DNA from 2 places in the Variovorax sp. AC194 genome. Region 2 is predicted to be linked to the other one. Evidence: riboswitches for the same ligand, from Rfam matches in the RefSeq annotation. Region 2 holds a riboswitch; the other holds the start of a gene.
What was found. A riboswitch is a leader RNA that binds a small molecule or an ion and turns the genes downstream of it on or off. The one in region 2 is predicted to bind glycine.

Region 1: it holds a riboswitch for glycine, as region 2 does, so the genes downstream of both, ACZYRS_RS29445 (D-amino acid dehydrogenase) here and gcvT (glycine cleavage system aminomethyltransferase GcvT) in region 2, are expected to answer to the same signal.

The regions. Positions count from the first base shown of each region.
Region 1 covers NZ_OZ409823.1:6,208,778-6,224,352, reverse strand. The annotation lists gene ACZYRS_RS29460 (aminotransferase-like domain-containing protein) at 1-840, shown strand, start outside; gene ACZYRS_RS29455 (PhaM family polyhydroxyalkanoate granule multifunctional regulatory protein) at 932-1,690, shown strand; gene ACZYRS_RS29450 (FIST signal transduction protein) at 1,736-3,013, shown strand; gene ACZYRS_RS29445 (D-amino acid dehydrogenase) at 3,024-4,325, opposite strand; glycine riboswitch at 4,424-4,542, opposite strand; glycine riboswitch at 4,554-4,646, opposite strand; gene rfbB (dTDP-glucose 4,6-dehydratase) at 4,764-5,861, shown strand; gene rfbD (dTDP-4-dehydrorhamnose reductase) at 5,858-6,748, shown strand; gene rfbA (glucose-1-phosphate thymidylyltransferase RfbA) at 6,792-7,688, shown strand; gene rfbC (dTDP-4-dehydrorhamnose 3,5-epimerase) at 7,685-8,233, shown strand; gene ACZYRS_RS29420 (glycosyltransferase family 2 protein) at 8,238-9,263, opposite strand; gene ACZYRS_RS29415 (GtrA family protein) at 9,260-9,637, opposite strand; gene ACZYRS_RS29410 (hypothetical protein) at 9,643-11,730, opposite strand; gene ACZYRS_RS29405 (GtrA family protein) at 11,727-12,116, opposite strand; gene ACZYRS_RS29400 (NAD(P)/FAD-dependent oxidoreductase) at 12,127-13,491, opposite strand; gene ACZYRS_RS29395 (NAD-dependent epimerase/dehydratase family protein) at 13,492-14,427, opposite strand; gene ACZYRS_RS29390 (SDR family oxidoreductase) at 14,465-15,211, opposite strand; gene ACZYRS_RS29385 (FAD-binding protein) at 15,208-15,575, opposite strand, start outside.
Region 2 covers NZ_OZ409823.1:4,542,063-4,557,637, reverse strand. The annotation lists gene ACZYRS_RS21715 (NAD(P)H-dependent flavin oxidoreductase) at 1-966, shown strand, start outside; gene ACZYRS_RS21710 (alpha/beta hydrolase) at 979-1,647, shown strand; gene ACZYRS_RS21705 (DUF3014 domain-containing protein) at 1,805-2,728, shown strand; gene ACZYRS_RS21700 (hypothetical protein) at 2,844-3,092, shown strand; gene gcvP (aminomethyl-transferring glycine dehydrogenase) at 3,124-6,036, opposite strand; gene gcvH (glycine cleavage system protein GcvH) at 6,165-6,536, opposite strand; gene gcvT (glycine cleavage system aminomethyltransferase GcvT) at 6,609-7,781, opposite strand; glycine riboswitch at 7,829-7,936, opposite strand; glycine riboswitch at 7,949-8,039, opposite strand; gene ACZYRS_RS21680 (hypothetical protein) at 8,075-8,641, opposite strand; gene ACZYRS_RS21675 (L,D-transpeptidase Cds6 family protein) at 8,762-9,271, opposite strand; gene ACZYRS_RS21670 (MFS transporter) at 9,354-10,556, opposite strand; gene ACZYRS_RS21665 (AraC family transcriptional regulator) at 10,649-11,443, shown strand; gene ACZYRS_RS21660 (TRAP transporter large permease) at 11,456-12,748, opposite strand; gene ACZYRS_RS21655 (TRAP transporter small permease) at 12,760-13,272, opposite strand; gene ACZYRS_RS21650 (TRAP transporter substrate-binding protein) at 13,631-14,605, opposite strand; gene ACZYRS_RS21645 (electron transfer flavoprotein-ubiquinone oxidoreductase) at 14,771-15,575, opposite strand, start outside.

The sequences.
Region 1 (15,575 bases), 1.7 Mb from region 2:
GCGCTGGACATCGTGAGCCGCACGCTGCTGCGCCCGGGCGATCCGGTGATGGTCGAGGAGCCGGGCTGGGCGCTCGAATTCGCGCGGCTGGAGGCGCTGGGCATGCGCATCCTGCCCGTGCCGCGGCGCGCCGACGGGCCCGACCTCGACGTGATGGCGCAGTACTGCGCGCTGCACAAGCCCAAGCTCTTCGTGAGCGTGAGCGTGCTCCACAACCCGACCGGCTACAGCCTCACGCCCGGGAGCGCGCACCGGGTGCTCAAGCTGGCGAACGAGCACGACTTCCACATCGTCGAGGACGACACCTACAGCCACCTCGCGCCCGAGCACGCCACGCGCCTGTGCGCGCTGGACGGCCTGCAGCGCACCGTCTACGTGAGCGGCTTCGCCAAGATCATCGCGCCCAACTGGCGCATCGGCTTCCTGGCCGCGCCGCCCGCGCTGAAGGACCGGCTGCTGGAGACCAAGCTGCTGGCCACGCTCACCTCGCCCACGCTCTTCGAGCGGGCGTTGTCGTGGTGCATCGACCAGGGCCAGCTGCGCCGGCATTCGGAGCGCGTGCGCATTCGCCTGGAGGGCGCGCGCGGGCGGTCGGTGAAGCTTGCGATGTCGCACGGCTGCACCTTCGCCTCGGAGCCGGCGGGGCTTTTCGGCTGGGTCGACACGGGCGTGGACACCGACGCGCTCACCCAGCGCATGCTCGACCAGGGCTACCTGCTCGCGCCGGGTTCGCTCTTCCACGCGCGCCGGCCACCGAGCACCATGATGCGGATCAACTTCGCAACCTCGCAGGACGCCACTTTCTGGAAGGTCTTCAGCAAGGTTCGAAGCGAGCTCTGACGGCGGGTAAAAGGCGGCGCCTGGCGGGCCAAAGCCCAGGGGCTTGGAGTAAGCTGGCAGCACAAGAAAACCCAGCCTGGAGACCTCCCGCATGACCAACGCCAGCCAACCCTTCAACTTCAGCCAGTTCGTCCCCGGATTCGACTTCCTGAAGAACCTGGCCGGGGGCGCCGCGGCGGGCGCCGGCGCGGCATCGGCGGTGCCGGGCATCCCGAGCCTGGCGAGCTGGGTGGCGCCCACGCTGAGCGTGGAAGAAGTCGACAAGCGCATCCAGGAACTCAAGACCGTGCAGTATTGGCTCGAGCAGAACGGCCATGCGCTCAAGGCCACGATCCAGGCGCTCGAGGTGCAGAAGATGACGCTCTCGACCCTGCGCGGCATGAACGTGCGGATGGAAGACCTGGCCAGCGCGTTCACCAAGCAGGCGGCAGCCGCCGCTCCGGCGCCCGCGCCCTTCGCAGCCGCCGCCCCCGAACCCGAACCGGTCGAGGAAGAAGACGAGGCCGAGATCGAGGAAGAAGAAGCACCGGCACCGAAGAAAAAGCCGCGCAGCAAGGCTGCCGCCGCCGATGGCGCCGGCGTGGTCGATCCGATGCAATGGTGGGGCTCGCTGACCGAGCAGTTCCAGCAGATCGCCAGTTCGGCGCTGCAGGACGCCGCCCAGCTCAAGGTCCCCGCCATGGCCCAGCCGCTGGCCGATGCGGTCGGCAAGGCGATGGGCAAGACGGCCGCCGCCAAGAAGCCCGCAGCCAAAACCGCGGCAAGAACCTCGGCCAAGAAGGCGGCAACGCCCGCCGCAAAGAAAAAGACGTCGGCCGCCGCCCGCAAGCGAACCACCGGCCGCCGCTGACGTCACACACATTCCACTTTTGAAGAGAACGGGTTGGCACGCATCATGAAGTTGTTTCCCACGGGTCATGCCACCCATCCGCAATGGCGCATGGCGGCCGGCCTCGTGCTGGCCCAGTTGCGCGCGCAAATGGCCTTGCCCGACTACGCGTCGTCGCCCACGCTCGGGCTCCTCTACATCACCGACCACTACGCGGCCGAGGCGCAGGAGATCCTGGATCACCTCGGCGCCGAGCTGCCCGAGGTGACCGACTGGTCGGGCACCGTGGGCATCGGCGTCTCGGCCAACAACGCCGAGTACTTCGACGAGCCCGGCATGAGCCTCATGCTCTGCGCGCTGCCCAGCGACCAGTACCGCGTGTTCTCGGGCGTGGCGCCGCTGGGCAATTCGGAGATGAGCGGGTTCGAGGCGCACACCGCGCTCGTGCACGCCGACCCCGCGACGCCCGATCTCACCGAGCTGATCGGCGAGATGGCCGGCCGCGTCGACACCGGCTACCTCTTCGGCGGCCTCTCGTCGGGCCGCGGCGGCGCGCTGCAGTTCGCGGTCGGCGGCAACGGCAACATCCGCGGGCACGGCGCTGCGGGCGGCGTGTTCTCGGGGGGCCTGTCGGGCGTGGTGTTCGGCGAGGGCGTGCGGCTGGTGTCGCGCGTCACGCAGGGCTGCCAGCCGCTGCGCTCGGGCGTGCGCGAGCGCGAGATCACCGAGGCCGACGGCAACCTCTTGCTCAAGCTGGACGGCGAGCCCGCGCTGGACGTGCTGCTGGCCGACCTGCAGGTGTCGCTCGAACGCCCGCAGGAGGCCATCGACGCGGTGCGCAACACGCTGGTCGGCCTGGCCGACGCGGGCAGCGACGGCGTGCGCCGCACCGGTGACCTGGGCGCCGACGTGCTGGTGCGCCACATCATCGGCCTGGACCCGACGCGCCGCGGCATCGCGATCGCCGACACGGCCGAGGCCGGCATGCGGCTGACCTTCTGCCGCCGCAACGCGCAGGCTGCGCGCGCGGACCTGATGCGCATCTGCGCGGAGATCCGCGAAGAGCTGGAGCCCGAAGAGCAGACGCTGGCCACCGCCCGCGCCGTCGCCGCCGGCGAAGCCGAAGCAGCGCCGCACCCGGCGCGCCGCATCGCGGGCGCGGTGTACGTGAGCTGCTCGGGCCGTGGCGGCCCGCACTTCGGCGCACCGGGCGCCGAGCTGCAGATCGTGCGCCACGCGCTGGGCGATGTGCCGCTGGTCGGCTTCTTCGCCGCGGGCGAAATCGCCCGGCACCACCTGTATGGCTACACCGGTGTGTTGACGGTGTTCACCAGCAAGGATTGACGGGCCGCGGTCAGGCCGGCTGCAGCACGCGCGGCTGCGGCGCCGGCATGCCGGTGAACGCAAAGTCCACCTCCGGCACGAGCCCGCTCACGATCCGCGCGATCGACTTGCCCGAGCCGCACGCGTGCGTCCAGCCGAGCGTGCCGTGGCCGGTGTTCAGGTACAGGTTCGGCAGCTTGGTCTTGCCGATCATCGGCACGTTGCTCGGGGTCGCGGGGCGAAGGCCCGTCCAGAACTGGGCTTGCGTGGTGTCGCCGGCGCCGGGGAAGAGCTCCTCGACGCGGCGCACGATGGCTTCGCAGCGCACGCGGTTCAGGTCGCGGTCGTAGCCGTTGAGTTCGGCCGTGCCGGCGATGCGGAGGCGGTCACCCGACTCCGATGTGTAGCGCGAGAACACGAGCTTGAATTCGTCATCGGTCAGCGAGACCTGGTGCGCCTTCGACGCGTCCTTCACGGGCAGCGTCACCGAATAGCCCTTGGCCGGATAGATCGGCAGGCGGATGCCCAGCGGCGCCGCGTACAGCGGGCTGAGCGATCCCATCGCCAGCACGAAGGCATCGCCGCGGATGCGCTGAAAGCGCCCTTCGCTGTCGGTCGCCTCGACGTGGTCGATGCTGCCGCCGGCTTCGCGCAGCGCGGTCACCGTGTGGCTCATGAGGAACTTCACGCCGGCCGCGGCCGCGAGGCCGACCAGCTCGCGCGCGAAGCGGTTGGCGTCGCCGGATTCGTCTTCGGCCGTGTAGGTGGCGCCGGCCAGCTGGGGGCGGATGTGGGCGAGCGCGGGCTCGATCTTCACGGCCTCGTCGGCCGAGATCACCAGCCGTTCGCAGCCGAGAGCGCGCATCTGCTCGGCCGGCTTGAGCGCGCCGTCGAACTCCTTTTGCGTCGTATAGAAATGCAGGATGCCCTGCGTGCGCTGGTCGTAACTCAGGCCCGTGTCGCGGCGCAGTTGCTGCAGCGTGTCGCGGCTGTAGGTGCCCAGGCGCACGATCTGTTCGATGTTGTGCCTGGTGCGCGCCGGCGTGCATTCGCGCAAAAACTGCAGGCCCCAGAGCCACTGGCGCATGTCGGCGCGGATGCGAAAGAGCAGCGGGGCGTCTTCCTTGCCGAGCCACTGCAGCACCTTGAGCGGCGCGCTGGGGTTGGCCCAGGGCTCGGCGTGGCTGACTGATATTTGCCCGCCATTGGCGAAGCTGGTTTCGGCGGCCGGGGTGGCCTGCCGGTCGATCACGGTCACTTCGTGGCCGAGTTGCTGGAGGTAATAAGCCGAAGTCACGCCGAGCAGGCCGGCGCCAAGAACGATCACGCGCATTGCAGGTACCTTTGAGGTGCAGCGCTTGAATGGCGGGCAAGATGCTGTTGGGTGCTATTGGTTCAATAGCAAGCAACCGGACGTCCGCCGTCCAAGTTGCCGCTCCCCCTGTCCTCGGTACCTGAGAGATTCACCTCTGTTGCACCTTGCAACGGGTTTGCTCCTTCGGTGCATCGCGACACCTTTGCGGGTGCGATGGCTCTCCAGACGGCGTTCGATGTGATGCAGTACTGACCCCCTGTTCGGGCCGACCTGAGCGTTTATGGGAGTTTGCGCCTTCGGTAGGGCCACCGGGGTGGCCCGCTCTCCTGCAGTGGGGCGATTGTAGGTGGGGCTTTCGAGGGCACCAAGCCTGGATTTCGGCCCTGCGGGCCAGTGGGATAATCTTCTATTCACATTCGCCGAGGGCGATCGTTCAGACAAACAACAGGGAATCCCATGATCCTGGTAACCGGCGGCGCCGGCTTCATTGGCGCCAACTTCGTGCTCGACTGGATTGCGCAAGGCAACGAGCCGGTCGTGAACCTCGACAAACTGACCTACGCGGGCAACCTGGAGACGCTCGCGTCGCTCAAGGACAACCCCAGCCACATCTTCGTGCAGGGCGACATCGGCGACAGCGCACTGCTCGATCGCCTGCTGGCCGAACACAAGCCGCGCGCCGTCGTGAACTTCGCGGCCGAATCGCATGTCGACCGCTCGATCCACGGCCCTGAAGACTTCGTGCAGACCAACGTGCTCGGCACCTTCCGCCTGCTCGAATCGGTGCGCGGTTACTGGAGCGCGCTGCCGGCCGACCAGAAGGCCGCCTTCCGCTTCCTGCATGTGTCGACCGACGAGGTCTACGGCTCGCTCTCCAAGACCGACCCGGCCTTCACCGAAGAGAACAAGTACGAGCCCAACAGCCCGTACTCGGCCAGCAAGGCCGCCAGCGACCACCTCGTGCGCGCCTGGCACCACACCTACGGCCTGCCAGTGGTCACCACCAACTGCTCGAACAACTACGGGCCGTTCCATTTCCCCGAGAAACTCATCCCGTTGATGATCGTCAACGCGCTCGCAGGCAAGCCGCTGCCCGTGTACGGCGACGGCATGCAGGTGCGCGACTGGCTCTATGTGAAGGACCACTGCAGCGCCATCCGCCGCGTGCTCGAAGCGGGCAGGCTCGGCGAGACCTACAACGTGGGTGGCTGGAACGAGAAGCCCAACATCGAGATCGTCAACACCGTCTGCGCGCTCCTCGACGAGCTGAGCCCCAAGGCCGACGGCAAGCCGTACAAGGAACAGATCACCTACGTCACCGACCGCCCCGGCCACGACCGCCGCTACGCCATCGACGCGCGCAAGCTCGAGCGCGAACTCGGCTGGAAGCCCGCAGAGACCTTCGACAGCGGCATCCGCAAGACCGTCGAGTGGTACCTCGCGAACGGCGAGTGGGTGCGCAACGTGCAAAGCGGCGCGTACCGCGAGTGGGTCGAAAAGCAATACGACGCCGCACCGGCCGGAACTGCCGGATCTGCGAAAGCCACCGCATGAAGCTGCTGCTGCTGGGCAAGGGCGGACAGGTCGGCTGGGAACTGCAGCGCAGCCTCGCGCCCCTGGGTGAACTGGTCGCGCTCGATTTCGACAGCACCGACTTCCACGCCGACTTCAGCCGCCCCGAGCAGCTGGCCGAAACGGTGCTGAAGGTGCACCCGGACGTCATCGTCAATGCCGCCGCGCACACCGCGGTCGACAAGGCCGAGAGCGAGCCCGACTTTGCCCGCAAGCTCAACGCCACCTCGCCCGGCGTGGTGGCCGAAGCGGCGCAGCAGATCGGCGCGCTGATGGTCCATTACTCGACCGACTACGTCTTCGATGGCAGCGGCAGCGAGCCCTGGAAAGAAGACGATGCCACGGGCCCGCTCAGCGTCTACGGCAGCACCAAGCTCGAAGGCGAGCAGCTGGTGGCGCAGCACTGCGCCAAGCACCTGATCTTTCGCACCAGCTGGGTCTACGCCGCGCGCGGCGGCAACTTCGCCAAGACCATGCTGCGCATCGCCAAGGAGCGCGACAAGCTCACCGTCATCGACGACCAGTTCGGCGCGCCCACCGGCGCGGAACTGCTGGCCGACATCACCGCGCACGCCATTCGCGCGACGCTGCAGGACCCGGCGAAGGCCGGGCTCTATCACGCGGTGGCCGGTGGCGTGACCACGTGGCACGGCTATGCGCGCTTCGTGATCGAGCAGGCCAAGGCCGCGGGCGTCGAACTCAAGGCCGGCCCCGAAGCGGTCGAGCCCGTGCCCACCACCGCATTCCCGACGCCCGCGACGCGCCCGCACAACTCGCGACTGGACACCAGCAAGCTGCAATCGACCTTCGGCCTCGTGCTGCCCGAATGGCAGTCCGGCGTCGCCCGCATGTTGCGCGAGACCTTCTGAGCGCAGCGCAAGACCCGAGCAAGACAAGAGACACGAACATCCCATGACCAAGACGACGCAACGCAAGGGCATCATCCTCGCCGGCGGCTCGGGCACCCGCCTGCACCCCGCGACGCTCGCCATGAGCAAGCAGCTGCTGCCGGTGTACGACAAGCCGATGATCTATTACCCGCTGAGCACGCTGATGCTGGGCGGCATGCGCGACATCCTGATCATCAGCACGCCGCAGGACACGCCGCGCTTCCAGCAACTGCTGGGCGATGGCAGCCAGTGGGGCATCAACCTGCAGTACGCAGTGCAGCCGAGCCCGGACGGGCTGGCGCAGGCGTTCATCATCGGGGACAAGTTCGTGGGGAATGACCCGAGCGCGTTGGTGCTGGGGGACAACATTTTTTATGGGCATGACCTTGCCCATCTGCTGGCCGATGCGGATGCCAAGACGTCGGGCGCGACGGTGTTCGCGTACCACGTGCAGGACCCGGAGCGCTATGGCGTGGTGGCGTTCGATGCCAAGGGCAAGGCCAGCAGCATCGAAGAAAAGCCATTGAAGCCGAAGAGCAACTACGCGGTGACTGGGCTTTACTTCTACGACAACCAGGTCGTCGATATCGCCAAGGCCGTGAAGCCGAGTCCGCGCGGCGAACTTGAAATCACGGCGGTCAACCAGGCGTACCTGGATCTCGACCAGTTGAACGTGCAGATCATGCAGCGCGGCTATGCATGGCTCGATACCGGCACGCACGACAGCCTGCTGGAAGCAGGGCAATTCATCGCCACGCTGGAGCATCGGCAGGGTCTGAAGATCGCGTGTCCCGAAGAGATCGCTTGGCGCAATGGCTTCATCACGACCGAGCAGCTCACCAAGCTCGCCGCACCGCTGGAGAAGAGCGGCTACGGCAAGTACCTCAAGCACCTGCTGAACGACGAGGTGCGCTCATGAAAGCCACGCCTACTGCGATCCCTGAGGTGATCGTGATCGAGCCGAAGGTGTTCGGCGATGCACGGGGCTTCTTCTTCGAGAGTTTCAACCAGAAGGCCTTCGACGAGGCCGTCGGCAAGCACGTTGACTTCGTGCAGGACAACCATTCGCGCTCAGTCAAAGGCGTGCTGCGCGGGCTGCACTACCAGATCCAGCAACCACAAGGCAAGCTCGTGCGGGTGGTGCGCGGTGCGGTGTTCGACGTGGCCGTCGACATCCGCAAGTCGTCGCCGACCTTCGGCCAATGGGTGGGTGTCGAGCTGAACGAAGACAACCACAAGCAGCTCTGGGTGCCGGCCGGATTCGCGCACGGCTTCCTGGTATTGAGCGAGACCGCGGAATTCCTCTACAAGACCACCGACTACTACGCGCCTACCCACGAGCGCGCCATTGTCTGGAACGACCCGCAGCTGGCCATTGAATGGCCCGCGACCGGCGTCGAGCCGCAGTTGTCGGGCAAGGACGCCGCGGCGTCGCTGCTGGCGAACGCCGCGCTGTTCGACTGATCGATCAATGCGGCGCCTGCGGGCGCTGCGCCTGCTGCGCACCGTCCAGCGGCGGCAACTGCAGGTGCAATGCCTGCGTCGGCTGGCCCGACACGTCGTAGTTGAGCCAGGACAGCAGCAGCTGGAATCCCAGGATGATCGGCAGGGCCGATGCCATCACCGTGCCCGCGGAGGCCACGCCGCCGCTGATGCGGTTCGACAGCAGATGCTCGGCGCCGTAGATGATGCCGAACGCCAGCAGCGGCACTGCGAACAGGAGTTCGAGCGAGGCGAGCGAAAAATCCGAGACGAAGTAACGGTAGAGCACGCGCTTGAAGAAGTTGCGCGTGTTGCCCTTGAGGAATGGCGCGATCACCTTCATCGGGCTCAGGCTCGAGGGCTCGCCATCGTAGGCCGCCTTCATCGGCATCTCGGAGACGACCGCCCGCAGCAGGTTCAGCCGGAACAGCATGTCGGACTCGAAGAAGTAGCGCTTCGCGATCTTTTCGGTGTCCAGTTCGGCCAGCACCCGCGTGTGGATCGCGGTATACCCGTTGGTCGGATCGAACAGCTGCCAGTACCCGCTCGACGCCTTGGTGATGAACGAGAGCGCGACGTTGCCGATCAGGCGAAGCGGCGGCATTGCGGCGACCCCGCCGGCGATGTGGAACCGGTTGCCCTTCACGTAGTCCGCCTGCCCCGAAAGGATCGGGCTGCACAACTGCGGGATGCGCTCCGGCGCCATCTGCCCGTCGCCGTCGATCTTGACGATGACCGAGGCCTCCGTCTTCAGGGCCGCGTTGTAGCCCGTGATCACGGCGCCGCCCACGCCCTGGTTCTCGGCGTGGAAGAGAACGGTGACCCGCGGATCGGTGCTGTGTTCGAGCACCGTCCGGCCGGTCTGGACCGGGCAGCAGTCGTCGACGACGAAGATCCAGCCGACCTCCGGCCCGACGCGCTGGATGACTTCCAGCGCCAGTTCGCCCGACCGGTAGCACGGGATGACGACCGCGATGGCGCGCGAGGGGGCGATGTTCGGTGTTGGCGTCATCGGTAAACCCAGGTCTTTGAAATGAAGAACGAGACGAAGGCCAGCACGAGTTCGACGCCGAGCTTGGCCGCCAGCAATCGATGGTCCGAGACGTGGTGGCTCGCCAGCGTGACCAGCTCGGAGCTCACGAAGGTCAGGGCCAGCCATAGGACCAGCAGCCTGACGAAGCTCTTCTTTGAGGTCGATGCGGTGTTGTCGGGCTGCCTGAACGTGATTGCACCGTTCAGCGCGAACCCCAGCAGAAGCGCGAGAAACCGCGAGATCGCGTTCGCGATCCACGGCGTGACCGACAGCTTGAGCAGCAGGTAGAAGATGATCGTGTCGGCGACGAGCTGCGTCACGCCGATCACGCCGAAGAGGACCAGTTGCCGCATGGCTTTCAGAACAGTCGGAGCCGGGCACTCAGGTCCCGGGTCTTGTACAGCGTATCGCCGGTCGCCGGCGGCTGCGGCTTGCACAGGCAATAGAGCGTATGGGTCGGGCCCACCAGCTCCGGCACCGCCTCGGCAAGCAGCACGGCGTTCAGCGCGGGTCGAGCGGCCGGATCGTTCTTCGCGAGCACGAAGCCGATGCCGTTGAGCGAAAGCAGCTGCTTCCAGCGTTCGCCGGTGAGATCAGCGTCCGCCTCGGTGCCCGCCGTCGAAAAGTAGGTGTCGTACCAGCTCTGCGCGAAGGCGCGGCCCGCGAACGGCGCCGTGAAGGGGCGCTCCTTGTCGGCAAGGAAGACGGCCTTGGCGTCGGGATTCTTCAGCAGGTGTGCAGCGGCGACAGCCTCGAAGGCAAAGGTTCGCAGAATCTGCTCGTTCGCGTCCCCCTTCGACTTCTTGACCAGGGAACGCAACTGCGCATGAAGCAGCCCCTCCCGGGGCAGGTAGATCGATGCCGGAATGAGCACCAGGTTGGCGGCAACCAGGAGGACGATGGCGCCCTCCGCAACCTTCGGCGCCACGTATCTGTGGACGGCGAACAGCGCGATCGGAATCGAGACGACCAGCAAGGGCGCGATGTAGCGCAGGTACTGGATCGCCGCGAACATGCCCACCAGCGCGAGCAGCAGCCAGAGCGTCGTGCGGCGCAGCGCCGGAAGGGCCAGCGTCGCGAGCAACGGGACACTCAGCGCCAGTACCGAAAGCCCCGCACCGCCGGCCTCGACCTCCTGGTACTTTTGCGTCGCGAACGTGAGGTCCCATACGCTGCGCCAACTCAAGCCTTGCGACCAGCGCATGTCGTGGAAATTCGTGGCCGGGAAGAACGGCGACTTGAAATAGGCGTTCAGCAGAGGCAGCAGCGGATTGCCGGTGAGAACCCAGGCATAGACGTAGCTCGAACTGCCGAAGACGAGTGCGATGGCCACAGCGATCAGCAGCTTGCGCGGCTCGGCCCTGAGGAACGCGGGCGCACAGACAAGAACCAGGGGCGCTATCACCAGGGCTTGCGACGCCTTCAGCGCGGCGAACAGCCCGGCCAGGATCACGAGCGCGTAGATCGCGTTCGCGTCCTTGTCCCTGCAGATCCGCACGCAGAGGATGGCCAGCGCCAGCGTGAGGGGAACGAGTTCGTTCTCCACCTGCGCGGTTCCGAAGAGGCCGCTGATGTAGGGCTGGCTCGCATAGAGGGCAATGCCCAGCCACTTCCACTTGTCGTTCAGGCCGATGAGCGCGCCGAACCGCCACAGCGCACAGCAGGCGAGCCAGAACCATCCGACGTTGACGGCGCCGCGGGATTCCGTGTTGGCCAGCACGCTCACCACGCCATGGACGATGTCGGAGGCCCACGGTGCGACCGCCCAGACCTGCGTGGCCACGTCGAAGCGGTAGAAGCCCAGGTGGATCAACTGCGCCGGCAGCATCGAGTGATAGGCGAGGTCGTCGAAAAAGACGTTCGGCCGCCAGGCGACGGACAGCGACGCGATGGCGACGACTAGGGCAAGACCTGTCGCGGTCTTCGATCCAGTGAGGGCCTGGACGCAGCCGCGCCATGTCACGACCACCACCTCGCGCGCCGCGTCGCGCTCCAGCCAGAGCAGCCCCGCCAGCAGGACCGTGTAGACGAAGCGCGTGTGGATCTTGTAAGGAAGCGTCCAGCCGACGAGGCCCGTCAGAACGAAGATGCCGATGAACGTGGCGAGGAGCAAGTCGTCCACGCCGAAGCGCCGCGCGATCCTTCGTCCCACGACGGCGGAAGCCAGAAAGAAGGCGGGCACCGCGACGACCGCAGACAGCTCGAAGAACTGGACGGACAGGATGGCGAACAGCGCCAGCAAAAGCGCGGCGGGGTTCGCGCGCCGCCATGCGCCTAGGATGGCCACGCCCGCGAGCGCTACTGCAAACAGCACATACGGCTTGGCGTTCGCCACCGTCTGGACGGAGGGAATCTCGGACGCCACGAGTCCGGCGATCAGGCCGAGGAAGACTCCGACGCAGGCAACGGTCGGCCAGAGGGAGCGCCGGGCATTGCCGAGGTTCATTTGAACGTCAGCATCCGGTGCCCGAAGTAGCTCGTGACCGCTGGCACCAACACCCCCACGAGGTGCGCGATGGCTTCGGCATGGTTCACGACGCCGAAGGCCGGGAACACCCAATGCACCAGCACCAGGCTGATGGCGAGCGTCTGCAGCACTGCGAAGACATTCACCACGACGAACTTCGCGACCTGCGCGCGCAGGTCGCCGGCCTTGGCGTCGAAGACGTGGTGCCGCATGAGCGCGAACGCGACGATCATGCCCACCAGGTAGGCCAGCACGATCGCCGTGCTGTAGCTCAGCCAGATGCTGAAGACGAAGCGCGATCCGTAGTTGGCCGCCGCCGCGATGCCGCCGGCGACCAGGAAGCGCAGGAACTGGGGAATCACCACGTCAGGCTTCTCACGCGGCGTGGGCGGTCTGCAGCGTGTCGAGGGCCGCGGAGGTCGCCAGCTGGCGGCCGAATCCGATGCTCTCCGAAATGCCGCGGTCCTCGGGATAGTAGTACGACGTGTCGGCCACCCACAGGCCCTTGACCGGCAGCGCGGCCGGCGGCAGGTGGTCGAGATAGCCGGGGTCGCAGATCGGCTGCGCGTAGCGGTAGCGGCTCGCGCGCATGTCGACGAAATCGTCCACCGCGAGGCTCGGGTTGATCTTCATGCAGTAGGCGCGCACCTTGGCCAGGAACACCTCGTCGGCGTCCTGGAACTTGGGGTGTTCGCCCGGCATGTAGAACGGCACGTACAGCACGTGCGGGCTCAGGGGCCGCAGGTTGCTGTATTCCACGAGGCCCGGGATGTCCATTTCGGGGTCGTTGATGTTGAGCCAGAAATTCTCGGTCAGCGGCTTGCGCAGCTTGGCGATCACGCAGACCACCGCGATGTTCTTGAGGGCCGCGAAGGACGCAAGCACATCGGGCGGCAGGTCGGGCATGAGGCGCGGCACGTAAGGCAGCGGCACCGTGCTGATCACCTTGTCGAAGGCTTCCATGCCGGCCGCGGTTTGCACGCCCTTGACCACGCCCGCTTCGATCACGACCTTGGAGGCCGGCGACGACAGGCGGATCTCGCCGCCCTTGCTTTCGATGGCGTTCTTCATCGCATCGAGCAGCGTCTGCGAGCCGCCTTCCAGGTAGCCCAGCTTTTCCTTGAAGAGGCTGTAGCGCGAGCGCCCGATGCGCCGGATGCGGCTCCAGATCCAGGCGGCCGAGAGGTTCGAACTGTAGTCGTAGAACTTGTAGTCGAAGAGGCGCCGCCAGAGCACCTCGTAGGCCTCGGCGCCGACCCAGCGCTTGATCCACTGCGTGGCGTCCTGGCGGTCCAGCGGCTTCCAGTCGTTGCGCTTGGTGGAGAGAAAGGCGTGCAGGCCGTAGCGGAACTTGGCAACGAGGCCCAGGCCCTTGAAGCGCAGCAGCGCCACTGGGTTGCCCCAGGCCTGCAGGCGGTTCTGGTACCAGTAGCCCATCTTCGTGGCGACCCAGTTCATCTTGGAGCCCAGGCCCAACTCGTCCAGCACCTGCAGGAAGGCCGCGTCGGAGATGCAATGGAAGTGGTAGTAGCGCTCGATCTTCAATCCGCTGAAGTCGAACGCGGCCGTCATGCCACCCACGCGGTCGTCGGCCTCGAAGACCACGGGGCGATGGCCTTCGAGCGTCAGTTGATACGCCACCGCCAGGCCCATGGGCCCGGCGCCGAGCACCGCGATGCGCTGGGACGGCGTGGCTGAAGTCGGGGTGGTCGTGGAGATCGAAGTGGAAGGCGCCGTCATTCAGAACTCCAATGCAACCTGGCTGTAGACCGGGTGGTTGAAGGTTTCCTCGATCGCCTCGGCGAAGGGCGTGCTGCGCACGCCGAAGATGCCGGGCCAGTCGATGACCTCGAATTCGTCGCGCGCCACCAGCGCCTGCAGCTGCTGCGTGGTGAAGGGCGGGTTGCGGTCGAAGAGCGACCACACCCACAGCAGCGCATAGAAGAGGCCGTAGGGGATCTTCACGATGTGCGCCCTGGCCTTCGTCACGCGCTTGATCTCGCGAATGATGTCGATGTAGTCGACCTGCTCATGACCCGTGATGTTGAAGATGCCGGTGCGCACGTCGTTCTCGATGCAGCTGATGATCACGTTGCAGAAGTCGCCCACGTACAGCGGCTGGCGCATGAACTTGCCGTTGCCGGGAATCGGGAACACGGGCATGCGCGCCATGAAGCGCGACAGCCAGCCCAGGTGCTTGCGGTCGAACCAGCCGAACATCAGCGTGGGGCGCAGGATCGGGCATTCGATGCCGCTCTCGCGCACGATGCGCTCCTGCTCCTTCTTGCTGCGCGTGTAGAAATCGTCCGCCACCGACTCCACCACCGACGAGCTGATGTGGACCAGCTGGGGAATCCTGTTCTTGCGGATTGCTTGGAGGATGAGCTCGGTCGAGGACACGTTGTTGTCCTCGAACTCCTTGTAGTCGATGCCGCCGATCTGGGCCTGCAGCATGACGACGGTGTGCGCGCCTTCGAAGTGCCGTTGCCAGGCGCCGGGCTGGGCGAGGTCGGCATGTTCCACGGTGATGCCGTCCTGCGTCTTGCGCAGAACGGCGAGGTTGTGCTCGTGCTTGTCGAGCACGACGATGTCCGTGTAGCCGCGGGCGCGCAGCCGCGCCACCAGGTTCTGGCCCACGAGGCCGGCGCCGCCGGGCAGTACGATTTTCTTGTTCATGCGTTTTGCGTGATTTGTCTTTGGTGCGCAGTGCGCGTCAGAGGCTCAGGCGCTTGAAGACCAGGGTCGGGATGCTCTTGATGATCAGCATGATCCAGCGCCAGAACCAGCGCGTGTAGAGCACGTCGCTGCCGCGCGCCACGGCGCGCTGGATGTCCTGCGCCACCTGGTCGGCCGAGGCCGTCAGCGCGGCCGGCAGTTCCAGGTGCGCCGTCATCGGCGTGGCCACGAAGCCCGGCTTGATGAGCAGCAGGTGCACGCCCAGTTTGAAGAGGCTCGCCCTGAGGCCCGATGCGCAATCTTCCACAGCGCCCTTGGCGGCGCCGTACACGTAGTTGGTCGGGCGGCCGCGGTCGCCGGCCACCGAGCCGATCACCGCGAGCGTGCCATTGCCCTGCTTGCGGAAATGCTGGGCGAGCGCCAGCATGCAGACGACGGCGCTCTCGCCGTTGAGGCGGAACTGTTCGACGGCGTAGGCCAGGTCTTCCTCGGCACGCGCCTGGTCGGGCAGCGAGCCGTGCGCGATCAGCGCGAGGTCCACCGTCCCGAGCTGCTGCCACGCGCTGGCGATCGTTGCGCCGGCCTGCGACACGTCGTTCGCGTCCCACGGCAGCACAAGGACACGCGCCGCGCCGCGCGCCGCGAGGTCGCTGGCGATGACGTCGAGCTTGGCCGTGTCCCTGCCCACGAGCACGAAGCTGCAGTTCGATGCGGCATAGCGGCGCGCCACGGCCTCGGCAATGCCAGAGGTCGCGCCGATGATCAGGATGTTTTTTATCGTCATGAGGTGAGGCCCTGTTGGGTGACCCGCTGCCAGAAGCGGGATTGCAGATGGCGGTCGCGAAGCGCCTCGACGCGGGGCCACGCGGGATAGGCCTTCTGGAAATGGGCGGCGCCCATGTGCGCATCCTTGGCCGGATAGAGGCGCCCGCCCGCCTCGTCGACCAGCGCATCGAGCCGGGCGAACAGGGTGGCGTTGGCGGCGTCGCGCTGGGCGAAGTCGAGCGCGAGCGAAACGCCCTCCAAGGGAAAGGAGAGCAGCCCCGGCGAGCGGATGTCGCCGCAGCGCTTGAGCACCGCGAGGAAGGAGCCGCTGCCGCTGCGCGCGATTTCCGCGAGCATCGCGCCGATTGCGTCGCGGGCGTTGG
Region 2 (15,575 bases):
GCGGTGAGCAACGCGGGCGGGCTCGGATCGCTGCCTTGCGCGATGCTGAGCCCCGACGTGATGCGCAGCGAACTCACCGCCATCCGCGCCGGAACCGACAAGCCCTACAACGTCAACTTCTTCTGCCACACGCCGCCCGCGCCGAGCACCGAACGCGAGGCCACATGGCGTGCCGCGCTCGCGCCGTACTACGCAGAATTCGGCATCGATGCGGCGAGCGTCCCCACCGGCCCGGGCCGCAACCCCTTCAGCGCCGACGTGGCAGACCTGCTGGCCGAGTTCAAGCCGCCGGTGGTGAGCTTTCATTTCGGGCTGCCGTCCGCTGAGCTGTTGGCGCGGGTGCATGGCTGGGGCGCGAAGGTGCTGGCCTCGGCCACCACGGTCGAAGAGGCGCTGTGGCTCGAGGCGCATGGCGCCGATGCGGTGATTGCGCAGGGGCTCGAGGCGGGCGGGCATCGCGGTCATTTCCTGTCGCACGACCTGACAAAGCAACTGGGCACGTTTGCCTTGCTGCCGCAGCTGGTGCGCGCGGTGAAGGTGCCGGTGATCGCGGCCGGCGGCATCGCCGATGCCAACGGCGTGGCCGCGGCCATGGCGCTCGGCGCCGCGGGCGTGCAGGCCGGCACCGCCTACATGCTGACGCCCGAGGCCACCACCAGCGCGATCCATCGCGCGGCGCTCAAGAGTGAAGCGGCGCGCCACACCGCGCTCACCAACCTCTTCACGGGACGCCCGGCGCGCGGCATCGTCAACCGCGTGATGCGGGAGCTCGGGCCCATCGGCGCGGCGGCGCCCGAGTTTCCGCTCGCCACATCGGGCATCGCGCCGCTGCGCGCGAAGGCCGAAGCGCAGGGCAGCGGCGACTTCTCGCCGCTGTGGTCGGGGCAGAACGCCACCGGCTGCCGCGAGGTGTCGGCCGCCGAAGTGACGCGCGCGCTCGCCCAAGGTTTTCAAGCATCCCTCTGAACGAACGCATTCATGACCCAACTTCACCTGCCCCTCAAGTTTCTCGAACACAGCGCACAGGCCAACGTGCGCGAGCCCTGGCTGCTGGTGCTGATGCACGGCGTGGGCAGCAACGAGCAGGACCTGTTCGGCCTCGCGCGGCTGATGCCGCCGCAGTTCCATGTGCTGAGCCTGCGCGCGCCCTATGTGCTGTCGCCCGATGCCTATGCGTGGTTCGAGTTCGGCGTGCTGCCCAACGGCGAGCGGCAGATCGACGAAGAACAGGAGCGCGAGAGCCGCTTTCTCGTCGGGGAGATGATCGACTCGGCCGCGCAGCAGCTGGGCGTGCCGCCCGAGCGCATCGTGGTGGGCGGCTTCAGCCAGGGCGGGATCATGGCGCTGTCGCTGCTGCTCACGCAGCCCGCGAAGCTGCGCGCCGCGATGGTGTGGCACAGCCGGCTGCTGTCGCAGGTGGTGCCGCACATCGCGCCCGCCGAGGCCTTCGAGGGCAAGGCGCTGTGGGTGAGCCATGGCAGCGCCGACAACGTGATTCCGCCGAGCGCTGCCGAGGTCACGCGCGAGCTCGCGCGCACGCTGCCGCTGGCGCTGTCGGGCTCGGACTTTCCGGGCGCGCACGAGCTCCGCCCGGCCGAACTGCAGGGCACGGTCGCGTGGCTGCAGTCGCTCAGCGCGCCGGCCTGAACCATCGGGCGCGGTGTGTAAGCGGTGCTGGGCGGTGCGTGGACGGTGCCCCGCGTCACAAGGCGTTACGAGCTCAGGCGTGAATGGGGTACCGATTGATGCAACATCGACCGACCTGTTGCATCACACAGCCTTCAGCAAAAAGGAACGTGCCGCCATGACCGACAACCCATCCTCGGACTCCCCAGGCTCCCGGGACGCCCCCGAATTCCGCCCCCGCCGCGAGACGCCGATCGGCATGATCGTCGTCATCGGCCTCGTGGTGCTGGCGGCCGCGTTCTTCGGCTGGCGCTGGTACCAGCAACAACAGAAAGCGCCCGAGCCCACGCCCGTCGCCGCGGCGCCCGACGACCGGCCCGCCGCACCGCCCGCGGCTGCCGAGCCCACGGGCCCGCAGAACCCCGTCGATGCGCTCGCGCCGCCCGATGCCGCCTTGCCGGCGCTCGCGGAATCCGATTCGCGCGTGATGAAGGCATTGAGCGAGTTGATCGGCGGCAAGAACGCCTCGGCCTACCTGCGCTCGGACGGCATCGTGCGGCGCTTCGTGGCCACGGTCGACAACCTCGCGCGCGAGCAGGCGCCCGCCAGCGCCTGGCCGGTGCAGCCCACGGGGCAGCGCTTCATCACCGACGGGCCGCAACAGGGGGGCACGCAGACCATCGCCGCGAACAACGCGGCGCGCTACAACGGCATCGTGCTGCTGGCCGAGACGGTCGATCCGGCCAAGGCGGCGACGGTGTACGCCAAGCTCTATCCGCTGTTCCAGAAGGCGTACGAGGAGCTGGGCTTTCCGGGGCGCTACTTCAACGACCGGCTCATCGCCGTCATCGACCACCTGCTGCAGGCGCCCGAGCCCAGCGGCCCGGTGCAGGTGCGGCTGGTCGAGGTGAAGGGCGACGTGCCTTCGCAGCGGCCGTGGGTGCGCTACGAGTACGTCGACGCGAAGCTGGAGGCCATGTCCTCGGGCCAGAAGATCATGGTGCGCATGGGGCCGGAGAACGAGCGCAAGGTGAAGGCCAGCCTGCGCGGCTTTCGCCAGCAGATCGCCACGGGCGAGCTGGCCAGGAAGAAGCAGCCCTGAGGCAATTTCGAGGGCGGGCCTTCGGGCTTGATCCGGCGCGCCGTGTAGGCGCGGACCGATTGCGCGCGGCGCCGGGGCCGGGGACCATGTGCTTTCCAATCACGAGGACAAGCATATGAACCAGATGAGCGTCGACCTCTACCAGAGTGCCACCGATCCGGAGAAATTCCTCGCGCTCCCCGCGGGCGTCAACCCCGCGGAGCTCATGGGCCCGATGACCTTCGACCGCGACTTCGCACAGGTCAAGCGGTACCAGGAGGGCTTCGAGTTCAACCCGTCCGAGACCTACGCGGGCGTGAACGCCGCGAAGATCGCGGCGGACATCCTCACCGTGAAGTGGTCGATGTACCGCCGCGAGGGCTGATCCCGATGGGGGCGCCGCAGCGCCCCTGCGTTCAGCCCCGGGCCGCTTCGGTTTCCTCGTACTCGCCCACCGGCACGCAGCTGCAGAACAGGTTGCGGTCGCCGTAAACGTTGTCCACGCGGCCGATCGGCGGCCAGTACTTGGCCTGCTTGAGTTCGGCCAGCGGGAACGCGCCGAGTTCGCGCGAATACGGGTGCGCCCACTCGGTGCCCAGCAGGCTGGCCGCGGTGTGCGGTGCGTGCTTGAGCGGGTTGTCTTCCTTGGGCCACACGCCTTCCTCGATGCGGCGGATCTCGCCGCGGATGGCGATCATCGCGTCGATGAAGCGGTCGAGCTCGGCCAGCGGCTCGCTCTCGGTGGGCTCCACCATCAGCGTGCCGGGCACGGGGAAGCTCAGCGTGGGCGCGTGGAAGCCGTAGTCGATGAGGCGTTTGGCCACGTCTTCGGCGGTGACGCCGCTCGTGTCCTTGAGCGGGCGCAGGTCCAGGATGCACTCGTGCGCGACGTGCCCGTTGGGGCTCGCGTACAGCGTGGGGTAGTGGTCCTTCAGCCGCGCGCTGATGTAGTTGGCGCTCAGGATGGCCGTCTCGGTCGCGGCCTGCAGGCCCTTGGCGCCCATCATGCGGCAGTACATCCAGCTGATCGGCAGCACCGCCGCGTTGCCCAGCGGCGCGGCCGACACGGCGCCCACGCCGTTCGATGCGACGCCGGCCGTCGCATGGCCCGGCAGGTAGGGCACGAGGTCTTCGACCACGCACACCGGGCCCACGCCCGGGCCGCCGCCGCCGTGCGGAATGCAGAAGGTCTTGTGCAGGTTCAGGTGGCTCACGTCGCCGCCGAATTCGCCCGGCGCGGCCACGCCGACCAGCGCGTTCATGTTGGCGCCATCGACGTACACGCGGCCGCCGTGTTCGTGCACGAGCTCGCAGAGTTCCTTCACGCGCGTCTCGAACACGCCGTGCGTGCTGGGGTAGGTGATCATCACGGCGGCCAGCTTGTCGCTGTGCTTTTCGCAGGCGCGCTTCAAGTCGTCCATGTCGACGTTGCCCTGCGCATCGCAGGCCGTCACCACCACCTGCAGGCCCACCATCTGCGCGCTCGCGGGGTTGGTGCCGTGCGCCGACGAGGGAATCAGGCAGATGTTGCGGTGGCCCTGGCCCTTGGCTTCATGGAACGACTTGATGGCCAGCAGGCCCGCGTACTCTCCCTGCGAGCCCGCGTTGGGCTGCAGGCTGATGCCCGCGTAGCCCGTCGCTTCGCAGAGCCACGCGCGCAGCTGCGCATCGAGCTGCGCATAGCCCAGCTGCTGCTCGGCGGGCGCGAAGGGGTGGATGTTCGCGAACTCGGGCCAGGTGATGGGGATCATCTCGCTGGTCGCGTTGAGCTTCATCGTGCAGCTGCCCAGCGGGATCATGCTGCGGTCCAGCGCGAGGTCCTTGTCCGAGAGGCTGCGGATGTAGCGCAGCATCGCCGTCTCGCTCTTGTGCGTGTTGAACACCGGGTGCGTGAGGAAGGCGCTCGTGCGGCGCAGGTCTTCGGGCAGGCGCGGCGCGGTGTTGGCCAGGTCGTCGAAGCGCGGCATCGCGGTGCCGGCGGGCACGAACAGGGCCCAGAGCGTTTCGACATCGGCGCGCGTCGTGGTTTCGTCCAGAGAGATGCCCAGGTGCTGCTGCAGCCGCTGGCGCAGGTTGACGCCGGCGGCGGTCGCGCGCTCGATGATCTTCGGTGTGTCGTCGCCGGTGCGGATCGTGAGCGAATCGAAGGCGAATTCGTTGACCGGCTCGCGGCCCATTTGCGCCAGGCCCTGCGCGAGGATGGCGGTGAGCGCCGCCACGCGCTGCGCGATGCGCGTGAGCCCGTCGGGCCCGTGGTACACGGCGTACATGCTGGCCACCACGGCCGGCAGCACCTGCGCGGTGCAGATGTTGGAGGTGGCCTTCTCGCGGCGGATGTGCTGCTCGCGCGTCTGCAGCGCGAGGCGGTAGGCGGGCTGGCCGTGCGTGTCGACGCTCACGCCGACCAGGCGCCCCGGCAGCGAGCGCTTGAACGAATCGCGGCAGGCCAGGTACGCGGCGTGCGGGCCGCCGTTGCACAGCGGCATGCCGAAGCGCTGCGTGGTGCCGCAGACGATGTCGGCATCCCATTCGCCGGGCGGCGCGAGCAGCGTGAGCGCGAGCAGGTCGGCGGCCACGCAGAAGGCGGCGTCGCATTGATGGGCGTGGCCCGCGAGCGGGCGCAGGTCGTGCACGTGGCCGGTGGTGGCCGGGTACTGCGCGAGCACGCCGAAGAATTCGCAGCTCGCCATCAGGTGCGGCAGCGTCTCGGAGACGGTGCTCACCTTCACTTCGATGCCCAGCGGCGCGGCGCGCGTCCTGATGACTTCGATGGTCTGCGGATGGCAGTCGCCCGAGACGAGGAACACGTTGCTCTTGCTTTTCACGCTGCGCTTGGCGAGCGTCATCGCCTCGGCCGCGGCCGTGGCTTCGTCGAGCATCGACGCGTTGGCGATGGCCATGCCCGTGAGGTCGCACACCATCGTCTGGAAGTTGAGCAGGGCCTCCATGCGGCCCTGCGAGATCTCGGCCTGGTAGGGCGTGTACGCGGTGTACCAGGCGGGGTTCTCCAGCACGTTGCGCAGGATGACCCCCGGCGTGTGCGTGCCGTAGTAGCCCTGGCCGATGAAGCTCTTGAACACCTTGTTCTTCGACGCCATCGCCTTCAATTCGGCCAGCGCCTCGGCCTCGGTCACCGGGGCCGGCAGGCGCATCGGCTTCGCGCGGCGAATGGCCGCGGGCACGATGCCGTCGATGAGTTCGGCCCGCGTGGCCGAGCCGATCACCGGCAGCATGCGCGCCTCGTCCGCCGCATCGATGCCGATGTGGCGGGCGAGAAATTCTTCGGCGTTCTCTAGTTCTTGCAAAGAGGGAAGGGCGGGAATCGGCATGGCGGTGATATCGGCGTAAAAAAGAAGAGAGGCTCAGCGGTCGCCGCCGGGCCGCCGCAAGGCGGGCCGCGCCTTCCCCATGGGGGATGGCGAAGCACACGAAGTGGCAAGCCGAGGGGCGAGCATTTTCAGGATTCGGCTGCGAACTTGTCGTAGGTGGCGGCGTCGAGCAGCGCATCGAGCTGCGCGGGCTCGCTCAGCTTGACCTTGAAGAACCAGCCGGTGGCCAGCGGGTCGCTGTTGGCGAGCGAGGGGTCGGCGCGCAGCGCTTCGTTCACTTCGGTGATCTCGCCCGAGACGGGCATGAACACGTCGGCCGCGGCCTTCACCGATTCGACGACGCCGGCCACTTCGCCCTGCGCGAAGGTCTTGCCCACTTCGGGCAGGTCGACGAACACGACGTCGCCCAGCGCGTCCTGCGCATGCACGGTGATGCCGACGGTGGCGGCGCCGCCTTCGGCCGAGACCCACTCGTGGTCCTTGGTGTACTTGATGCTCATGGGGAAACTCCTCGTGGAAAAAATTGAATCGGGATGCAGAGCCTAGCCGCGGTCAAGCGCGATCAGCCTCGGTCATCCGCGGTAGTAGCGGGTCGGCACAAAGGGCATGGTCGAGACCTCCATCGGCACCGGCTTGCCGCGCACGATGGCCTGCACGCGCGTGCCGGGCTCCGAGAACGCGGTGGCCACGTAGCCCATCGCGACACAACGGTCGGCACTCGGGCCGAGCAGGCCGCTGGTGACGATGCCGATGTCCTGGCCTTCGAAGGATTGCAGCAGCGTGCCGTCGCGCACCGGAATGCGCTCCAGCGCGACGAGGCCGACGCGCTTGCGTTTCAGGGTGTCATGGTCGGTGTGGCCGGCCGCGCCGACGGTCGCGGCTGTGAGTTGGGCAAGGATCTTGGCCGCGCCCGGAAAGCCGCCTTCGCGCGCGCCGCCCGTGCGGCGCACCTTCTGCATCGCCCAGTTGAGCGAGGCCTCGACCGGCGTGGTGGTGGTGTCGATGTCGTTGCCGTAGAGGCAGAGCCCGGCTTCCAGCCGCAGCGAGTTGCGCGCGCCCAGGCCGATGGGCTTGACCTCGGGCTGGGCCAGCAGCAGGCGGGCGAGGGCGTCGGCGTCCTTGCCGGCCACGGAGATCTCGAAGCCGTCTTCGCCCGTGTAGCCGCTGCGCGTGACGAAGGCCGCAATGCCGCCGATCTGCACCGCGCCGCCCGTCATGAACACGAAGCGCTCGATGCCGGGGGACAGCCGCGCCAGCGTGGCCGCGGCTTGCGGGCCCTGCAGCGCGAGCAGCGCGTGGTCGGGCAGCGGTTGCACCTCGCAGCGCGCGCCGATCTTCTGCTGGATGTGCGCGAGGTCCACCACCTTGCAGGCGCCGTTCACGATCACGAAGAGCGAGCCGTGGCCTTCGTTGAAGAACATCAGGTCGTCGAGGATGCCGCCCTCGTCGTTCAGCAGCAGGCCGTAGCGCTGCTTGCCGGGGGCGAGGTCGATCACGTCGACGGGCATCAGGGTCTCGAAGGCGGCTGCGGCGTCGGGGCCGACGAGGCGCAACTGGCCCATGTGCGAGATGTCGAAGAGGCCGGCCGCATCGCGCGTGTGCCTGTGCTCGGCCATCAAACCGGCGGGGTACTGCACGGGCATCGAGTAGCCCGCGAAGGGCACCATGCGTGCGCCGAGCTCCACGTGGAGGTCGTACAGCGGCGTCTTGAGAAGTTGGGTATCGGGAGCGGAAGAAGCGGCCACGGGGCACTCCAAAGGGGCAGTCGAAATCCATGGCTGCAACGCCACGGGCCACCCCTGCTGTCCGCTTTACCTGAGAGATTCGCCCCACGATCGGGGTTTGCTCCTTCGGTGGGCCGGCGCACATGGTGCAACGGCCTCTCTCCAGCAAGGAAACGCCGGTGTGCACCGGCGTCTTGTCAGTCCTTTTGCCTGAGCGTTCGGGAATCCCCTGCGCCTTCGGCGGCCCCGTCGCGCGGGGCTCTCTCCTGACTCCGCCGAGTGTAGTGGATCGCGCAAGCCCTGAGCGCGTGGGGTCAGTGCACGATTTCGGCCGGCGGCAGCAGCCGCTCGATGCGCTCGCGCAGCGATTCGGCCCGCTCGACACCCGCCGTCTTCTCGATTTCGCTGAGCATCAGCGCGGCGATGGTGAGCATCGCCTCGCGGTCGCGCGCCTCGCGCAGGGCGTCGCGCATCTGCAGGGCGAACTTGGGATCGCGCCGCACGAACATGCGCTCGCAGATGTCGAACAGGAACATCCGCGTGGTCGCGAGAGAGCGCTTGCCGTCGAAGTTGTCGGCCGTGGCGGTGAGCTGGATCGGGTTGGACGTGGGCACCGGCTCGGGCGGGGTTGTCGCCGCGGGCGGCTGTGCCGGCTGGGCTGCAGGCGCCGCAGCGGCAGGCCGCGCATCCTGCAGATACCCCTTGCTCATCAGCGCCTGGATCGCCTGCTCCGCCTCGATGCGGCTCGCGAACAGCGGGCTGAAGTCGGTCAGCGAGCGCCGGCCGTCGGCCATCAGCAGCAGCGCGCGCTCGCGCTGGCTGAGCGTGCGTTGCCCGCCTTGGAGTTCGTCGCGTGCCTTGTCGGTCTTGGTGGGAAACATGGCGGCCACAGCTTTCGAAAGATCGATGGCTGCAGCATCGTTGCAGGCGGTGACACCTTCATGAACCTGTTTGACTTACAGGGGATATCACCGCCGCTGCGCCGTCTGGCGCTCGATTCTTCAGCCGCCGGTGCTTTCCTTGCGGATGAGCCACTTGTCGCCCACGCGCTGCAGCTCCAGCGTCTTGCGGTCGGTGCTCTTGAGCTTGTCGGCGCTGTAGACCTGCTTGAAGCGCGCGCTCGCGGTCTGGCCGCTGACGCTGATGACGAGGTCGTCGACCGCGACGCTGATCGCCGACTTGTTGGCGATGCGGGTGCGGCGCTCGGCCTCCCAGCGCTTCTTGTCCTGCTTCTTCGCGGGCGTGAAGTCGGGGGCGTAGGCCGCGAGGTAGCGGTCCACGTCGCGCGCCGACCAGGCCGCGGCCCAGGCGCGCACGGCGGCTTCGACTTCGGCGATGCCGGCGGAGGGGGCTGCTGCTGTTGCGGGAGCGGGAGCGGGAGCGGCAGCGGGCGCCGGCGCCGCTGCGGCCGCGGAGGCCGCCGCAGCGGGTGGCGATGCCGAAGGTGGCGCGGCCAGTGCGGCGGTGGACAGCAGCCCTGCGGTGAGCAGGCAGGCGACGAGTCGGTTCATGGTGCGGTTCCCTCGGGTATCGGTTGTTGGCGTGGCGCCGATTCTGGCAGCGAACCCGTGACAGGGCCCAGGCGGCACGCGCTCAGGCCGCGGCCGTCGCCTGGGCGTCGCGCTGCGCGATGGCGGGCGCACGGTTGCGAAGCCGCAGGGCCAGCGCGGTCGCCGCGCCCAGCACGCACAGCACCACGCCGAACGTGACGCCCAGCCCGCGCGCGTCCGACAGCATGCCGAACAGCGGCGACACCAGCCCGCCCACCGAGAGCGCCAGCCCGAGCGTGATGCCGCTGGCCGTGGCCGGGTTGCGCGGCAGGTAGTCCTGCGCGAGCGTGACCTGCGCGGCGAAGGGCAGGAACATGCTCATGCCCAGCAGCGCGGTGCAGGCCAGCGCCCAGCCGGCAGTCGGCGCGAGCACCAGGCCCGCGAGCGCCGGCAGCGCCAGCAGGTAGCCGCTGCGGATGGTGCCCATGCGGCCGATGCGGTCGCCCAGCCACCCGCCGAGCAGCACGCCCACCGCGCCCGAAGCGGTGAAGCCGGTGAGGGCCGCGGCGCCCTGGAAGGCCGTGCCGTGCAGGTCGCGCGTGATGCGCAGCGACAGCATCGAGAGCACCGTGACATACGGGATCGACCAGCCCACCACGGTCGCCACCAGCAGGCCGAATGCGCGCCAGTCGTTGGCGGGCTTCGGCCCATCGACGGCGGCCCGCTGCCGCGCCGCCGCCGCGGCCGCAGCACCCGCACCGCGCCGTGCATGAGCCGCGTGGGCCATGAACCACACCACGCCCATCGCCAGCGCGGGCACGCCCAGCAGGTAGCTGCGCGCGAGCCCGCCGCCGCCGACCACCGCGGCCGCCAGCATCGGCGCGAACGAGGCGCCGATGGTGCCGCCCACCGAGAACACGCTCATGGCCTTCTGCGAGGCGCCGCCGGCAGCGCGCGCCGCCACGGTCGCGGGCGGGTGGAAGGCCGCGATGCCGAGGCCGCACAGCGTCATGGCGATCCAGGTCAGCAGGTAGCTCCGGCTCAGGCCCGCCAGCACCACGCCCAGCGCCGCGGCCAGGAAGCCCACGGGCACGAGCCAGCCGCGCGGATGGCGGTCGGCATACAGGCCGAAGAGCGGCTGCACCACGCTGGAGAGCCCGGTGGCCGCCAGCATCAGCCCGCTCACCGCCGTGTAGCTGTAGCCGCGCTCCAGCACCATGAAGGGCAGCAGGGCGGGCACGAGGCCCTGGTAGAGGTCGTTGACGGCATGGGTGCCGGTGAGCAGCCCGAGTCGGCGCTTGTCCATTCGATGGTTTCCTTGAGGTCCTGAGGGGGAGGGTCATCGTAGGAAGCCGTGCGAAGATGGTCTCGCTGCAAATCCGCAAACGTCGTCGAGAAATGGACACACTGAACCTGCGCCCCGAAGAAGGCGAGTTCACGCCGCGCGCCGTCGCCGCGCTGGCGACCGACCCCGGGGGCGACACCTTCATTCCGCCGCACGCGCACCGGCGCGGCCAGCTCATCCATGCGATCTCGGGCGTGATGATCGTGGGCGCCGCGGCCGGCAGCTGGGTCGTGCCGACCGGGCGCGGCGTGTGGGTGCCGCCGGGCATGACGCACCAGATCCGGCTGGCCGGCGAGGTGCGGATGCGCACCGTCTTCATCGAGCCCGGCACGCGCGCCGACCTGGGCAGCGCCTGCCGCGTGATCCGCGTGGGCGCCTTGCTGCGGCAGCTGATCGTCGCGGCCGTGTCGCTGCCGCTGGACTACGCGCCGGGCAGCCGCGACGAGCGCGTGATGGAGCTCATCCTGGACGAAATCGAGGCCGCGCCCGCGCTGCAATTGCATGTGCCCATGCCGCGCCATGCGCGCCTGGCGGCGCTGTGCGAGGAACTGGTGCGCGACCCGTCGCTCAATGCGACGCTCGACGACTGGGCAGAGAGGCTGCACATGAACACGCGCACGCTGGCGCGCCTCTTCCAGCGCGAGACGGGCATGAACTTCGGCGCGTGGTGCCGCCAGGTGCGGCTGCTGCTGAGCCTGCCGAAACTGGCGGCGGGCGCCTCGATCCTGGAGGTGGCGCTCGCGCACGGCTACGAGAGCCCGAGCGCGTTCACCGCGATGTTCCGGCGCACGCTGGGCGCGCCGCCCAGCCTCTACTTTCGCCAGGAAGAAGAAAAGGAAAAGGAATGATTGGCCGCGCCGCTACTTGAATCCGAGCGCCCGCGGCAGCCAGGTACTGAGCGCCGGCACGAAGGTCAGGATCATCAGCACCGCGCCGTGCGCCCACAGGAACGGCACCAGCTCCTTCACCAGCGCCGACATCGGCACCTTCGACACGTTGCAGGTCACGAACAAGAGCCCACCCACCGGCGGCGTGATCATCCCGAGCGTGAGGTTGAAGATCACGATCATCGCGAAGTGCACCGGGTCCACGCCCAGCTTGATCGCCACGGGCGCAAGGATCGGCGCCAGCACCATCACCCCCGGCAGCGGCTCGATGAAGATGCCGAACAGCAAGAGGAACACGTTGACGATGATCAGGAACATCCACGGCGAGAGGTTCATGCTGATGAGCCATTCGGCCATCTGCTGCGGAATGCCCTCGATGGTCAGCACCCACGCGAACGAGGCCGAGAGGCCGATGATGATCAGCACCGAGGCCGAGAGCAGGGCCGAGCGCGAGAGGATGTCGGGCAGCATCTTCCACTCGAGCGTGCGGTAGATGAACTTGCCGCACACCAGCGCATAGAACACCGCCACCACCGACGCCTCGGTCGGCGTGAACCAGCCGGCGCGCATGCCGCCCAGGATGACCACCGGCAACAGGATCGCGGGAATCGCCTTCCAGGTCGTGACGAGAATTTCGCGCAGCGGCGGCGTCTGGCCATCGCCCTTGTAGTTGCGTTTCTTCGAGACATGGAAGTTCACCACGCACATCGCCACCGCGATGAGGATGCCCGGAAAAATGCCGGCCGCGAACAGCGTGCCCACCGACACGCTCTCGTCCTGCAGCGCATAGATGATCATGATGATCGAGGGCGGAATGATCGGCCCCACGATGGCCGTGGAGGCCGTGAGCGCCGCCGCGTAAGAGCGGTCGTAGCCGGCCTTGTCCATCATCTTGATGAGCATCGAGCCCGGCCCCGCCGCGTCGGCCAGCGCCGAGCCCGAGATGCCCGAGAAGAAGGTGAGCGACACCACGTTGGTGTAGCCCAGGCCCCCGCGCCGGTGGCCCACGAACTGGCCCGCGAAGCGCAGCAGCACCTCGGTGAGCGAGCCGCCGCTCATGAGCTCGGCCGCCAGGATGAAGAAGGGCACGGCCATCAGCGGAAAACTGTCGATGCCGGTGAAGGTTTCCTTCAGCAGCACCATGAGCGGATAGTTTTCCGCAAGGATCAGCGTGGTGACGGTGGAGAGCCCGAGCGCAAAGGCCACGGGCACGCCGATGGCCAGGAAAATGCAGGCCGAGACGATGAGAACGATGCTGGCATCCATGGTCGTTCTCCTTACAGCGACGCCGAGGCGTTGGCGTCGAAGTGGGCGTCCGATGCGAACTCGCGCCGCAGCACGTAGCCCCGCACCACCAGGAGCCAATGCACGATCAGCAGGATGCCGCCGAACAGCATCGCGCTGTAGATGTAGGCGAACGGAATCTGCGTGACCGCCGTGAGCTGGAACATCGTGCGCTGCATGTAGAGCCACCCGTACCAGACCATGAAGCCGAAGAAGGCAAAGAGCAGCGCGGCGACGAAGGCGCGCACCGCGATGGCGCCCGCGCGCGGCAGCGCGTCCTGCAGGTTCTCCACCGCGATGTGGCCGCCGTAGCGCAGCACCGGCCCGGCCCCGAGGAAGGTGAGCCAGATCATCATGTGGCGCGACACCTCTTCGGCCCATTCGAGCGAATTGCTCGTGGTGTAGCGCATGACGACGTTGGTGAAGATGATGACCGACATGGCGGCCAGCAGAAGGATCAGCGCCCAGCGGTTGGCGGCGAGAAAGTAGCGCTCGAAGGCTTGCACGTTGTTGTTCTCAAACTGAGCTCAAAAAAGAACCATGGGCTCGGACAAAAAGCCGTTCGGCCTGAACCAAACAACCGTTCGGCCTGAACCAAACAACCATTCGGGCTGAACCAAACAACCGTTCGGGCTGAACCAAACAACCGTTCGGGCTGAGCTTGTCGAAGCCTTGCGCGGCGCTTCGACAGGCTCAGCGTGAACGGTGGGATGGACTCAGCGTGAACGGTGGGATGGACTCAGCGCGAACGGTGGGATGGACTCAGCGTGAACGGTGGGATGGACTCAGCGTGAACGGTGGGATGGACTCAGCGCGAACGGTGGGATGGACTCAGCGTGAACGGTTGGGGTCTGGCGCGCAGGCTTACTGGACGTCCGTGATCTTCTTGATGTTGTCCGCGCCGAACTCCTTGGCGTAGCCCGCATAGGCCGGCTTGAGGGCTTCGCGGAAGGCCGCGCCGTCCACGACCTTGGTGACCTTCATGCCGTCCTTCTCCAGCTGGGCGATGCCGTTGTTCTCGTCGTCGTTGACCTTCTTGCGCTGGGCCACGGCGGCCTTCTTGGCGGCATCGACGAAGACCTTCTTGTCCGCGTCCGACAGCTTGTTCCACACCTTCGGCGAGAGCAGCAGCAGCGCGGGCGAATACACGTGGCCGGTGAGCGAGAGGTGCTTTTGCACCTGCGAGAACTTGGAGGCCAGGATCACCGGAATCGGGTTCTCCTGCCCGTCGACCGTGCCCTGCTGCAGCGCGCCGAAGAGCTCGGGGAAAGCCATGGGCGTGGGCAGGATGCCGAAGGTGCGGTAGCCGTCCATGTGCACCTTGTTCTCCATGGTGCGCATCTTCAGGCCCGCGGCATCGCTGGGCTTGACGATGTCGCGCTTGCTGTTGGTCATGTGGCGAAAGCCGTTCTCCGTCCAGGCCAGCGCGATGATGCCCTTGCTCGGGAACTTGGTGAGGATGTCCTGGCCGATCGGGCCGTCCATCACCTTGCGCGCATGGTCGTAGTCGCGAAAGAGGAAGGGGATGTCCACGATCTTCACTTCGGGCACGAAGTTGCCCACGGGGCCGGTGGAGGTGTTCACCAGGTCCTGCGTGCCCAGCTGGATCGCCTCGATCTGCTCGCGCTCGCCGCCCAGCGCCGAGTTGGCGAAGTGCTGGCACTTGAAGCGGCCTTGCGTGCCCTTCTCGACCTCGTCGCAGAACACCGTGGAGCCCACGCCGTAGTGCGACTCCTTGGAGGTCGCGTAGCCGATCTTCAGCACCGTCGGTTGTTGGGCGAGGGCGGATGTGCAGAGGGCGAGCGAAAGGCAGGCGGCGGCGATGTGGCCGAGTTTCATGGTGTCTCCGGGGGGAATGTTGTCAGGGGTCAGGAAAGCGTCAGGCGCGTTCGACTATGCCGCATGCGGGGGCCTCGGCATGTCGGGAGTTTCACGGACGCACACCCCGCAAGAAACGAAAAAGCCCTCCGAAGAGGGCTCTTTTGAACAAGCAGGCGGGGCGCCTTACATGCCCACGTAGTTCGGCCCGCCGCCGCCTTCGGGCGTGACCCACACGATGTTCTGCGTCGGGTCCTTGATGTCGCAGGTCTTGCAGTGCACGCAGTTCTGCGCGTTGATCTGCAGGCGCTGCTTGCCGTCCTCGGTGCCCACGAACTCGTACACGCCGGCCGGGCAGTAGCGGCTCTCGGGGCCCGCGAACTTCGCCAGGTTGATGTTGACCGGCACCGTCGCATCCTTGAGCGTGAGGTGCGCCGGCTGCTGCTCTTCGTGGTTCGTGTTGCTGATGAACACGCTGGAGAGCCGATCGAAGGTGAGCTTGCCGTCCGGCTTCGGATAGACGATGGGCTTGCACTCGGCCGCGGGCTTCAGGTACAGGTGGTCGGGCTTGGTGCGGCGCAGGGTCCAGGGGATGTTGCCCTTCAGGAGCCACTGCTCGATGCCGTTCATGAGGGTGGCGACGCCCAGGCCCTTCTTGAACCAGGCCTTGAAGTTGCGCGACTTCTTCAGCTCGGCGTGCAGCCAGCTCTTCTCGAACGCGGCCGGGTAGGCGGTGAGCTCGTCGTGCTGGCGGCCGGCCTGCACCGCGTCGAAGGCGGCTTCGGCGCACAGCATGCCGGTCTTGATGGCGGCGTGGCTGCCCTTGATGCGGCTCACGTTCAGGTAGCCGGCCTCGCAGCCCACCAGCGCGCCGCCCGGGAACACCGTCTTGGGCAGCGACTGCAGGCCGCCGGCCGTGATGGCACGCGCGCCGTAGCCGATGCGCTTGGCCTGCTTGATGCCCTTGGCCTCGTCGCCTTCCAGGTACCAG